4 regions of the Blautia sp. HA8986 genome follow, and region 1 is predicted to be linked to each of the others. Evidence: riboswitches for the same ligand, from Rfam matches in the RefSeq annotation. Region 1 holds a riboswitch; each other region holds the start of a gene.
What was found. Region 1 has a riboswitch for cyclic di-GMP ahead of AC04Q4_RS06470 (PAS domain-containing protein). Riboswitches for the same ligand answer to the same signal wherever they lie in the genome.
Positions count from the first base shown of each region.

Region 2: it holds a riboswitch for cyclic di-GMP, as region 1 does, so the genes downstream of both, AC04Q4_RS10610 (response regulator) here and AC04Q4_RS06470 (PAS domain-containing protein) in region 1, are expected to answer to the same signal.
Region 3: it holds a riboswitch for cyclic di-GMP, as region 1 does, so the genes downstream of both, AC04Q4_RS11595 (response regulator) here and AC04Q4_RS06470 (PAS domain-containing protein) in region 1, are expected to answer to the same signal.
Region 4: it holds a riboswitch for cyclic di-GMP, as region 1 does, so the genes downstream of both, AC04Q4_RS07510 (extracellular solute-binding protein) here and AC04Q4_RS06470 (PAS domain-containing protein) in region 1, are expected to answer to the same signal.

Region 1 is NZ_JBWLUQ010000001.1:1,378,408-1,381,625, forward strand. It holds gene AC04Q4_RS06465 (urease accessory protein UreH domain-containing protein) at 1-158, opposite strand, end outside; gene AC04Q4_RS06470 (PAS domain-containing protein) at 345-1,976, opposite strand; cyclic di-GMP riboswitch class I at 2,123-2,198, opposite strand; gene gnpA (1,3-beta-galactosyl-N-acetylhexosamine phosphorylase) at 2,276-3,218, opposite strand, start outside.
Region 2 is NZ_JBWLUQ010000001.1:2,279,659-2,282,876, forward strand. It holds gene AC04Q4_RS10610 (response regulator) at 1-1,953, opposite strand, end outside; cyclic di-GMP riboswitch class I at 2,066-2,171, opposite strand; gene AC04Q4_RS10615 (hypothetical protein) at 2,578-3,218, opposite strand, start outside.
Region 3 is NZ_JBWLUQ010000001.1:2,503,739-2,506,956, reverse strand. It holds gene AC04Q4_RS11600 (MATE family efflux transporter) at 295-1,650, shown strand; cyclic di-GMP riboswitch class I at 1,795-1,885, shown strand; gene AC04Q4_RS11595 (response regulator) at 2,094-3,218, shown strand, end outside.
Region 4 is NZ_JBWLUQ010000001.1:1,606,851-1,610,068, forward strand. It holds gene AC04Q4_RS07510 (extracellular solute-binding protein) at 1-1,446, opposite strand, end outside; cyclic di-GMP riboswitch class I at 1,546-1,621, opposite strand; gene AC04Q4_RS07515 (helix-turn-helix domain-containing protein) at 1,765-2,097, opposite strand; gene AC04Q4_RS07520 (hypothetical protein) at 2,267-2,740, opposite strand; gene AC04Q4_RS07525 (hypothetical protein) at 2,873-3,193, opposite strand.

The sequences.
Region 1 (3,218 bases):
AACGTGATTTGCTTCGGATCATAGGAAAATTCTGCCTGTGACTGTTCATAACTGACTGTGATATCTGTAATCCCAGGTGTGGATCTCAGCGCCTTCCAGATCCTGGTCTGACAGTTGATGCAGGTCATGCCGTCAATATAAACAACCGTATGTTTCACTGTTTTACGTCCTTTCTCATAAAATTTTCCAGACAAAAAACTGTTACAATAGATCATATCTTCTACTGTAACAGCTTTTATATCCTACTTTTGCGATAGGTTTAATTATATTATTGTCTTTTTCTTCTGTCAATGGTGGCAGCTGATTTCACAGAATCTTCACGATTCGGCCACGTAACTGCGGGACTAGATCTCCACAAGCTTCTCTTCTGTAGTATCCTGAGCCATGAGCAGTACTTCCTCTGCCTTTCCCTCTTTCCATGTAAGTGGAGAGATTGCAATAGATTTAAACTGTTTCTCATCCCTGGTACAATATTCAAAACGGTAAATATCATCCGGCCCTTTCAGCATTTTCCGTATATTTTCCACTGAAAAAGCCTGCTTCAGGGTAAGATTACCGGAAACGGTCTTAAATCTGGATGCCATATACTCTACAAATTCGCAATATTTTCCCTCCGGTTTACATGCAGAGTCATTCATATTCTGACTGTAAAAATGATAAATATCCCGTTCCAGATCACATGCTACATAACAGTCAACAAGCTTCACCGTACCTTTAATCAGCTGATTCATGATCCTGTTCTGGTTGGTTATTTCCTTAAGATTTTCTTCTTTTCTTTTTACTTCTGTGACATCACTTACAAAACCCAACGCATAACGGGGCGTATCCCCGGCAGAGTCCCGGATGATCACATTTCGTATCCAGCGCATATTTCCGTTCATCAGGATCCTGCACTCCAGATTGATTTCTTCGCTTCCCTCTTCCAGCTTCCTGGCAATATAAGCCCGATCATAAAATTGTTTCATCATTTCACGGTCTTCCCAAACCACATAAGTATCCGTGAAACGACCGATCATCTCATCCCATGTGATGTTTTTCTCGAACATTCCTGCCAGCTCTCCCTCCATTTTCATGGAATCAAAACTGTTTTCTTTAAGATCCACATAATATTCACAGAGGTTGGCTTTCGTGTATGCGCGGTGAAAAGCATCTGCTCTCCTAGTGTACTGCGCTGCTTTTTTCTCTTTATCAATATTTACAAAAATTCCCACCATATGAAAAGCGGTTCCATCCGCACAGCGGCTGACTTCGCCCTTGTCCCTGAACCACTGATAACTGCCGTCTGCCAGACGCATCCGGTATTCCACATCATATTTTGTCTCGTCTGTACAATCCCGAAAAGCATCATAAAAAGCCCTGTCAACCATTTCAATATCACCGGGATGGACTCCTGCTTGCCAGGTTTCCAGGCTGTCGGGAAAATCCAGTATATTGTGGTATCCCAGCATTTTTCGAAATTCATAACTAAAAAAAACATCTGTGGGTTTTCCATGCTGATCACATTTCACAGACCAGAAGCCTGAGCTTATGACCTGGTTGACCAGCTGCATGTTTTCCTGCATCTCATCAATATGAGCAGACAAAATCCAGAGCGGTGTTCCCTCATTGTCAAAGGAATCTGTTTTATAGGCACGTATTTTCACAGGTGCTCCTTCTTTATTCAGCATCTTTACATCCTCTGAACCATGAATCTTCACCAAACGCTCATTCCGAATAAAATCATCATTCTCACCACAGAATACATTTTTCAGTGATCCCGAAACCACTTCCATAAATTCTTCATAACCGTATCCCAGATTATGCAGAAAAAATTCACTCACATATGCTATGGTAAGATCCTCGTCATAATAACCGGCTATAATGCCTACCGCCTGATTATCTTCAAGGGCAATACTTATGGCAGCATATGACTCCCTGCAAAGCTTAAAATCACCAGACGAATATAATTTTTCTCCTTTAAACAACTCCGTATTCATCAATCATTCACTCCGTATTCCCAACTGCAGCAGTTTTCCCGAGTTTGATCCATGACGCACGGGCATATACTCTCACGTATTTTTACACACTAAAAAAAACAGGGTCAGGATATAGACATGCAACTATACCGTTCCCTGTTTCTAATCCCTGCAACTGGCTGCCATTTTAAAGGCCCTATAGCTTTGCGTCACAGCTTTTCAACTGCTTTGCCCATATATTCTTTTCTTAGATCTGTACTATTATACCCTTACTTACAGGCACTGTCAACAGCTCTTCCTGATTTATCTGAGCTGCTTTTTTAAATCTGATACCAACGGATCTCATTGGCCTCCAGATGAAGGTCAAAGCTGCTTCCATCGCCTGTGTAAACAACAGTATCCTGTGGCTCATAAGTGTTGTTTACCACACAGTATTTACCATTTTCTACATAAGCGTGCACTTCCACATTGTAATTGGAAGAAAACCAGCAGTGAAGTTCCTCCTCTGCCGCCGCAGACCAGAGCACCGCCCTGTAAAGGACACGGCTGTTGCAGAAGCTGTAAGGAAGTCCGCTGATATAAACGCCGCGTCCTTTTCCAAATGTTTTTACTGCCATCTGCACCTCCTGGTCTTTCTGGATCAGGATTTCTGTCTCAGGCAGTGCAAAAATATTCTTTTTTCCTTCGCCAAAATCTACAGTTCCGTCTGTATCTTCCAGGATAAAATGGTTCTTATGCTCTTCCCAGTTATACTTATCTGTGTTGAGATTAAATCCTCGTTCTTCCTCCACACCTAAAATATCATCCAGCTGGAAGAATTTTCCCTGCCACTGATGAGCAGCCGGTTCCCCTACACCAATGAAACCGCCGCCATTATAAACAAATTTTCTCACAGCTGTAAGGATCTCAGGATCAGCCCAGTTCGCTCCGCCGGACTGTGCAGTGTCCGCGTCTCCCACATTGATGATCACATCGAAATCTTTTAAAATATCTTTGTTCTCACGGATATCGTCAAAACTGATAAAAGAAACATCAAATGGTGCACCGCTTAAGGCCTCGATAATTCCGAAATACGAATAATTCTGCTTGTAATAGATTGCATGATGTACCATATGGTTACCCCAGGAGCGCATTTTTCCCCAGCAGTTCAGGACTGCCACACGTTTCACGCAGTAAGGTGTTGTTCCCCGGATATTGTCATAAAGCACACGGAATTCCTGGCAGACTTCTTTAATATACTGTACAAAATCCGGGAACTCCAGA
Region 2 (3,218 bases), 900 kb from region 1:
ATCAAGCACCGGTTTCGTAAGCGTAATAAGATTATCCACCAGTTCTGACAGATTGAAATCTTCCTGTGCCAGCGTCATTTTTCCGCTTTCGATACGTGCCATATCCAGCACTTCATTGATCAGCCCCAGCAGATGGCGGCTTGATTCTGTAATCTTGCTGAGACATTCAATAACTCTGTCCTGACTCTCAATATTTGCTCCTGCGATCGCTGTCAGACCGACAATAGCGTTCATCGGTGTCCTGATATCATGGGACATATTGGAAAGGAATTCTGTTTTCGCACGATTAGCATTTTCTGCAGAACAGTAAGCCTCTTTCAGTGCCTGACGGGATTCAATCTCTGCTTTTTTCTCCTGTGTCACATCCATGGATGCCAGCAATACTTTTACCAGTTTTCCATCCTCCCATTCCAGGGGTATGTAAGAAGCGATCTTATAAGTCTTTTCATCCTGGCTGCAATACTCAAACTTATAAATATCATTTTCACTTTTCAGTTTTTTCCGAATATTATCCGGGGCTATCAGGATATCTATAGCTTCCAATGGTTCCAGTGTCTTATATTTTTCAAGAACCTGCATCTGAAAATCATGATAAAATCCCAGAGGTTTATATATCATCTGTCCATTCAGATTGTAGAATTCATATCTGTCATTTTCCAGATCACAGACAACAAAACGGTCAACCAGACGCACAATACTCTGGATCAGCTGCTCCATGGAAGCATTATCCGCTGCCATCTGCAGATGCCGTGCACTCTCCACCTTTGTCTCTGTGATATCCCGCAGAAAGATCATGGCATATTCTGAATCCTCTATCTCGCCGCGTATGATCACATTACGGACCCATCGTTCTTCTCCATTCAGAGTGATACGGCACTCCAAAGCCAATTCGGTTTCCAGACCCTTCAGCCTTTCTGCAATATAACCACGGTCGTAAAAAGAGGATACCGCCTTCTTATCTTTCTCCACAACATAGGAATCCACAAAATGCCGGATCAATTCATCCCATGTATGACTCTGTTCAAAGACTGTCATCAGGGATGTTTCAACCTTAAAGGTATCAAAAGTATTCGCTTCCAGATTCACATAATACTCGCACAGATCTGCTTTCGTAAAAGCTCGGTGGAAAGCAGCAAATTTTTGTGCCTGCATGATTTCTTTTTTCTCCCCATCAATGTTAATAAAAATCCCGGCAATCCTGCTGGCAGAACCATCCAGACGGCGTATTACTTCTGCCGATGCCCGAAACCACTGGTATTGATTATCCTTCATTCTCATACGATACTCTACCTGGTATTTTATCTGGTTCGTCTTATCCTTAATTGCCGCCTGAAGCTGCACCATTACTCTTTCTTTATCCTGTGGATGCAGAAGATCTGACCAGGATTCCAGTTTATTCGGAAAGTCCAGAGTGTCATGATAGCCAAGCATTTTTCGGAATTCATGACTCCAGTTTGCATTCACAATCTCACTGTTTTCGTCACAGTCAAAATACCAGAAGCCGGAACAGATAGCCTCATTGAGCAGTGCCAGATTTACATGATCCCAGTTGACCTGTACGGACATAACCCAGATCTGTCTGCCCGCCTCATCTGTCGCATCTTCTTTATAAAGCCGTACATTATTCACTGTACCGTCTGCTGTAAGGATCTGTGATTCCCCTGCTCCGTGAAGCTGCAAAAAACGATCTCGATCCAGTATATCTTCCTCTCCATAAAAGAAATTTTTCAATGAGCCGTTTGTCTGCTTCATAAAAGAGTCGAATGTATATCCTGTACTATGTAACAGCAGATTGCTCACAGATAAAACAGACAGGTTTTGGTCATAATATCCTGTCATTATGCCTACCCCGCCATTATTTTCCAGTGTTTTCTGTACTGCCTGTGACATGGCCTGTGTCTGTCCCGGTACAGTCTCACTTAAAAAATATATTTTGTCTTCATAATTTCCCATTTTATAAAAATCCTCACTCTGTTTCATGCTTCGTTATCCTGCTTTTATCTATATACAGAGAACCTATCCCTGCCAGTTTTCTTATCCATTTTTGCATACAAAAAAGGACACCTTCCAAAACCTGCCAGCGTCCCTACTATATTTCTTTAACATCACACTGATTTTAGCCCCTTCTGGCTTTGCGGCCCTGCCTTTCAGCAGGTTTGCCTTGAAATAATTTCCATTTTTATCAAAAATAAAATACCATGAAGTTTTTCATACGTCAATAATGTTGGATAGAAAATCCGTGTATTTTGCGTATGCCAGGTTGCATTGTCAGGGATTAGGATGAATTTTGGCTATTTTGCACATTGATATTATTATCTGTTATACATATAGTAATATTAACAGGACTCCCCGCACCTCTCAACGATGTGCCCCAGGGGAGATATTTTTTTATATGAAGATATTATTGAAGAAATAATATAAAGTGGAGTTCTGGTTTAGGGAATTCCATTTTTATTGCTTGTATTTGCTTTGTTATTAGCGTACTTTGCTCCCATATGATATCCTGTTTTTTTCGCATATTTAGGATAAAAGAAAAGCCATGGCTCTGCCATGACCTTTCAATTTATATTTGCTGTCTTATTCAGCAGAAATACCTGCCAGTTTTACATTTACGTTATAAGTTGCCGGGTCTTCTGCTGCTGCATTATTGACACAATCAGCATCGGTACCTTCCATCCAGATATAAACACGCATTTTTACGCCATCATACCCTACGGAAGAAGCAATTTTTTGTGTGCCAGATGAAACTTCATAGTTCTTTCCAACCTTCGTGGCTATCCAGTTTTGACTATTCTGATCGGTATAAGTAGTAGCATAAATATATGGATAAGTCACTGCTACTGGTTTTAATTTTCCGTCTGTCTTCGTGCAATCCAGCACATCACCTTCTTTTCCTTTAGCTGTATTGTATTCTGCCTGCGGGTTTTTCTTATCACTTATGGCAAAAATGTATTCACCCTGTGATGGCTGTTTTTTTCCAACTTTATGTACTACAAAACCGACCCGGATCGCAGATGAGATTGGATTCTTCGAATCGCTGTCCTCAAAGCCGATGTCTGCTATGTAAATATCGGTAGGATCGCCGTTTGTTTTCAGAAAAAGGCTGGTATTGTAATAATCACTGTAATCTCCCTTTCCAAAGAGACTTGCTACCAGATTGGACTGATTCTCGGTTCCATTGGTAAATCCCAGAACTTTCTGGAAGCCGCCGCTGATCC
Region 3 (3,218 bases), 1.1 Mb from region 1:
GGATGCAAATGGGATCATGTTAGGGAGAATACTGAAAAAACCTCGCGGTTTTGTAAGGTATATGATATACTGTTCTCTATAAGTAAATAGCTTATAGGAATTCACTGAGGACCTGAGTAGTGCTGCAAAACCGGTCCTGGACAGATGAGAATTTCCTTCCACTCAATGACAGGATGGAGCTGTATTTTGAGGACTTCGATATGGACGGATTGCCTGCGAAAGATGAGTCAGTCAGGCATTTTGTCAGATATGCCACAGGATTATAAATTCTAAGAACTAAGGAAGAACTGTTGTATGTTAAATAAAAAAGATTTCTTGAAATATGCATCAAAATTAGCATTTCCGATCATGATTCAAAATCTGATCGGAACACTGGTAAATGTTGCTGATACCGTAATGCTGGGATATGTAAGCCAGACTGCCATGTCGGCTTCGTCCCTTGCCAACCAGTATACATTTATTCTTTTCTGTTTATATTACGGCATGGCCACAGGTACCTCGGTTTTATGTGCCCAGTACTGGGGAAAGGGGGATAAAAAGACAGTAGAAAAGATTCTCGGCCTGGCAGAGAGAATCTCGCTGATCGTTTCTCTTGTATTTTTCGTTATCTCCTTTTCCATGCCGACTACGATTATGAAGATTTTCACAAACAGTCCGGATACTATTGCTGCCGGCAGTGAATATTTGAAGGTAATCTCATTTTCCTTTATGTTTATGGGATTCTCTCAGGTTTTTATGAGTGCTCTTCGAAGTGTCGGAAAAATAATGATACCTTCTGTTACATACATTGTATCTCTTTGTGTCAATGTGCTTTGTAATGCCTCCTTTATCTTTGGATTGTTTGGACTTCCAAAGCTTGGCGTTACAGGTGTTGCTCTTGGTACTGTTATTGCCAGAATCGCAGAGGTATTGATTTGTCTCATCTATTCATTAAACAGCTCCGATGTCAGATTCCGGATAAAATATTTCTTTGCAAAATCTGGTATTCTGTTTCGGGACTTTATGAAAATTGCCTCTCCGGCTGTAATAAATGATGTTGTCTGGAGCTTTGCCAGCTCAGCATTTGCAGCGATTCTTGGCCACATTGGTGATGATATGGTTGCCGCAAATGCCGTTGCTGTTATGGTGGTAAATATTGGTGCTATCGCCTGTCGCGGCTTTGCCAACGCTACTACCATTATTATCAGCCAGGAGCTTGGTAAAGACCATAAGGATACAGCAAGAGAATATGGGAAACGTATGCTGATAATAACAATTATTGTAAGTCTGATCGGATGTGCCATTATTTTGGCAGTCCGTCCTATGATACTTGATTTCTACCGGGATAAACTGACAGAGACAGCCATTTATTATCTTGGCATTTTTATAGTTATGACCACCTGGCGTCTTGTGGGAGAGGGTATCAATACCTGTCTTATATGCGGCTGTTTCAGAGGCGGTGGTGATTCCAGGTTTGGAATGATCGTGGATTCCATATTTATGTGGCTTGTTGCAGTTCCTCTTACTTTCCTTGCAGCATATGTTTTAAAACTGCCGCCTGTCTGGGTATATTTTATAATGACTCTGGATGAGTTCGAAAAAATGCCTGTGGTATTCATCCACTATTTCAGAAATAAGTGGCTTACGAACATTACCAGAGATTTTGACTGATCATGTGGCTGCAGCTATCAGAACTGTATAGATCAACGGAGACTTACCGGACGATGAGAGAAGAAATACTTGGAATTTTAATAAAATTTAAAGGGATATATTGACGTGGTAAACTTATGGTATTATTCTTATCAAAGAAAATAAAATAATAAAGAGCAAAACGGTTGAAAAGCCGTGACGCAAAGCCAAATGGGACTAAAGTCAGAGAAATTGACCATGTCAGCCGGTTGCCACTGTTTTTATATGAATAAAGATGTGATAAAGAGAAATGCCAGCATTTTTTATGCTATATAAATATGTGATGATTTAGAAAAAACATAGCAAGGGCACCTGCAGACTTATCTGACAGGTGCCTTTTTTTCGTGGCTGGAATTAATGAAAAGCAGAATGGATCAGGATAGCAATAGCATAAGATGGGGGAGAATTTCTAAGAAATGAGTTGTATAAGGAACTATGAAGATAAAATATATTCTTCAAACATGACAGCACTTGGAGATAATGTATTTGAGGCACTTCAGAAAACAATAGTAAATAATGGTGGAGTAGGCACGATCACGGGCTATTTTGATTCAGAGCTGACTATTTTGTCAGTAAGTGAACTGTTGTTATATAATATTGGTTATACATATGAGTCTTTTATGAAGCAGACAAAAGGTTCCCTTAAGAATCTTTTTTACGGTGAAAATGTCAGCTTTCTGGATGAAGAACGTTTCCCCTTTATCAAAGGGAGAGGAGAAGGGCGGATTCTTACAGCAGACGGATCTCCGATCAATGTGTATCTTTATAAGGAGAATACAACAGATAAGAATGGTCAGGAAATCTGGGCGATGTCTGTACAGGTTAACTGGGAATATGAGAATCTGACCCTGATAAACGGAGCAATCTGTTCCGGACACTGGTATTTTGATTGTGACGAAAACGGCAAAATCGTTGATGTAAGCTGGAGTCATGCTTTTCGAAGAATGCTGGGCTATCAAGATATTCTGGATTTTCCGAATAAACTTGATTCCTGGTCAGAGCTTTTGCACCCGCAGGATAAAGAAAGGGTGATGAATCAGCTTTATTCAGCGATTGCAGATAGGACCAATCAGATAAAATATAATGTAGAATACCGTCTCAGAATGAAGGATAACAGATATCAGTGGTTTCGTGCATCAGCAGAAGTGATACGCCGCGTGGATGGTACGGCCAACAGGATTGCGGGAATTTTTGTTAATATCGATACAGAGAAAAAAAGAATTATACAGGAACAGAAGTTAGCTGCCCTTCACCGTGCTTTTACAAAGTCGAATTTATGCGAATATTATGTAAATCTGGAAAAAAATTCTTTTGATACCTTTAAGGTGGAAGCTTCTTTGATGACTGCATTTGAAAAAAGCCATACCTGGGATGAACTTATCAGTCATTTTGTAGAATATTATGTTATAGATGAGAACAAAAAGGCAGTAACAGATTTCTATAATCGTTCTTATATCGCAGAAAAATTAAAGGGTCTGGAGACGGAGCTGAGTTTGGAATGCCGTATCATACTGAACGGAAAAGAACGCTGGGTACGCAATGTGATCATG
Region 4 (3,218 bases), 230 kb from region 1:
CATGCCAACCCGGCTGCTGGTGCATTCTCCTTTATACATAGAGGAAGTGAAATAATAATATGGTGCCAGAGCCAGCTGTGCATCATTTTCTTCTCTGATCGTAGTTAAAATGGAAGATGCTGCATCACGGCCATTTCTATCGTTCAGTGAAATGGAATATTCATTTTCAAAATTCACCGTTGCTTTTTCTTCTGGATCTTTACGATTCATTACACTGCGCAAAGTATCATAAGCCTGTGTTTCATCCATTTCCCCTGACAGTAATCCGTGAACAGCCTCAAGACTTGCATCAAATGATTTTTGAGCGGAATATCGGATATAAACAGCATTATTGTTAATTTCCTCTTCCAGTCCAGGCACATCCTGCATCATGGTTGGAACATCTGTATTCAATGAAATAACACCGCTTCCATCCGCAATCAGTTTTTGCCCCTCTTCTGAAATCATACAATCCAGCACATCCAGTGCAGTATCCAGTTTCTCCCGGTCTTTTTCCAGGTTTTTGTTAAATGCAATGTTTAAGGACGGAGTCATGTACACATAGGATTCATCCGATGTCTGTGAAAAATAAGGAATACGGGTCAGCTCCGCATCCATCTGTTTCTGCAGCTGCTGCATAACCGTCGGATGTCCATGAAACATTGCTGATTTTCCCTCGACAAACATCTGGATTCCTGTATCGACGTCAATATTGATATCTTCTTTACCAAAGTGCGAGTCTTTCAGAAACTGGCTGGTTTCTGAAAAAATACGTTTCCATAATGCATCATCAAACTTTACTTCATCCGATGCAGTCTCTGCACCGTTTCGCCATTCAATACCATCCAGGCTTGTGAACTCACCGATTGCCGCCGCCTGGATGATCTCATTATTAGACCAGTCTTCACCAAGATCCATGGAATACGGTTTTATGCCATTATCATAAAACTGCTGACAGGCCTGTACATATTCCTCATAATTTTCTGGAATCTTTACGCCATACTGATCAAACAGTGTTTTGTTGGCAATGATCGTCTGCGGAATACCACAGATTGGCAGCCACTGGATTTCATCCTCCTCATTCTTATAATATTGCACCGCATAAGAATAATACTTGGAAACAACATCATAAGAAGCAAAATCCATAAGATAAGGCTGTAAGTCCTGTGCATCTGTTCCAGAGAATCGACGTACTGTTATGATATCCGGTAATTCATCATGTTCTTTAAAATAACTGTATAAATCGGTATCATTGTTACCAATAATAAATTCAATATCCTGATCAGGAAACTGTTCATGGATATAGGGTGCAATATTTTTCATCAAACGATTTTCCCACAGATAAACGGTAAGATGATCATCATTTTTAGATACTTCTTTCTTTGACTGTCCACATCCAGACAAGACAGCAGATGCTACAAGTACACCTGACACCACTGCAATCAGACAACGTTTTGCCTTTTTCATACTTTTATTTTCCTCATTCTTTCCTGATAAAATCATTATTGTTACGCCTATGAAATAACACCGTAAAAAAGCACCGTCAGACAGACAGTGCACCTCATTTTATGCAACTGGCTGCCATTTTACAGGCCCTGTAGCTTTGCGTCCCAGACTTTCATCTGGTTTGCCGATTTCCTTATTATAGATATAGCTTTTAAACTTATGCCAAAAAAAACTAATTTTATTATACTTTAACGTTCTACTATGCACAAGAAAAAAATTACCGTTTTAACGTTCAAAAACAAAAAAAAGAACAGCCGATATATACATCGAACCGTTCTCCTACTTCCGAAGTCCACGCAGCATTGACATCACTGTTTCCTGCTCATTTGTATTCAGATCGTTCCATATCCTTAAAACTTCTTCCTGCTCTTCTGTCAGATTCTCTGAATTACCTTCCTGAAAAAACTGCGATAATGTCACGCCCAAAGCTGCACATATTTTTTCAAGTGTGATCAGCGACGGCAGGTTTTTCTGCGCCATGATCCTTCCCAGTGACGACTGGGAAATTCCAGACAGTTGCGATAATCTGTATTTACTGATATCACGCTTTTCACATAAAGATGTTATTTTATCCGCAATATACTTCTCTACCTGCAAGTAACTATACCTCATTTCCGCTATTACATGTTCTTATTGTACCTGTAATAATGAAAAAATATTAGCAATCAATTTTGCAAGTATTCATTCCCATTATAGGAAGTATACGGATAAAAAATATAAAGATACTTTCGTTTCCGCAAAAGTCATTTTCGCTTGTGACCTCCGACTCGTTATGCTTATTCTACACCGTCCTTACACCCCGATCAGTCCCTCTCTCCGTCTTATCTTTTCCAGCTACCGCCTGCTTCTGCTGTGTCAGTTTTCTATCTTCTTTTCCCACATCCTTAACCACAGCATTCGCTTCGGTGCTTGTTCCCCACTCATCTGCTCTTCCTTCATTTCTTTCTGCTATCTGCAGTTCTCTTCTCTCCTTCACACCTTTTTCTTCCAGGTTACAAAAGCTCTGCAGATACGGAAGCACATGATTCTGCATGTCTGTCAAATCTTCCATATACTTTTGGAACTCTTCATTTCCTTTGCCTTTCTGGTAATTGATCCAACACTCATCTGTAAGCTTCATTTCATTATCATGCTTCAACTGACTCACAATACCGCCATGTCCATTTCCAATATCCATTGACTTCTTAAAATGATGCAGCTTCTGTTCACCTTTTTCCGCATAATATACAGTCACATATATCTTTGCGATTTTCATAAGTTCGTCTGTTTTTGGATCACGTTTTGCATACCATTCTTTATCTCACATTATATTAACGATCCCTTCCTGTCTGCTGTGGTTCTTTTTATGAGCACAATGGTAATCTTCGGCAGTTTGTAATAGAGAAATTCATCTCCATCCACCTCCACATTTATCAAACGTAATATTACGGATCATATTCCGGTTGATCAGCTGTGTTCCTTTCTTTACAGTATCTACTTGCACCCACTGGGCATCTGCTGCCATCAGCTTTCCTTTGATCGCGCCGACCTCGTTAAACAGGCTTACCACACATTCTCTTCCCATATACTGCTCTAATAATGATCCGTCCATATCTTTCCATTCCTTTCCATTTTCATTCATGATCACGATATTGTTTGCTTCCTGCAGCATAGTCATCATATTGATCATGTTCAGATTATTGATTGCAACCATAGTAGCTACATCCATTTGCTTTCCCCCTTCATCACGTCAG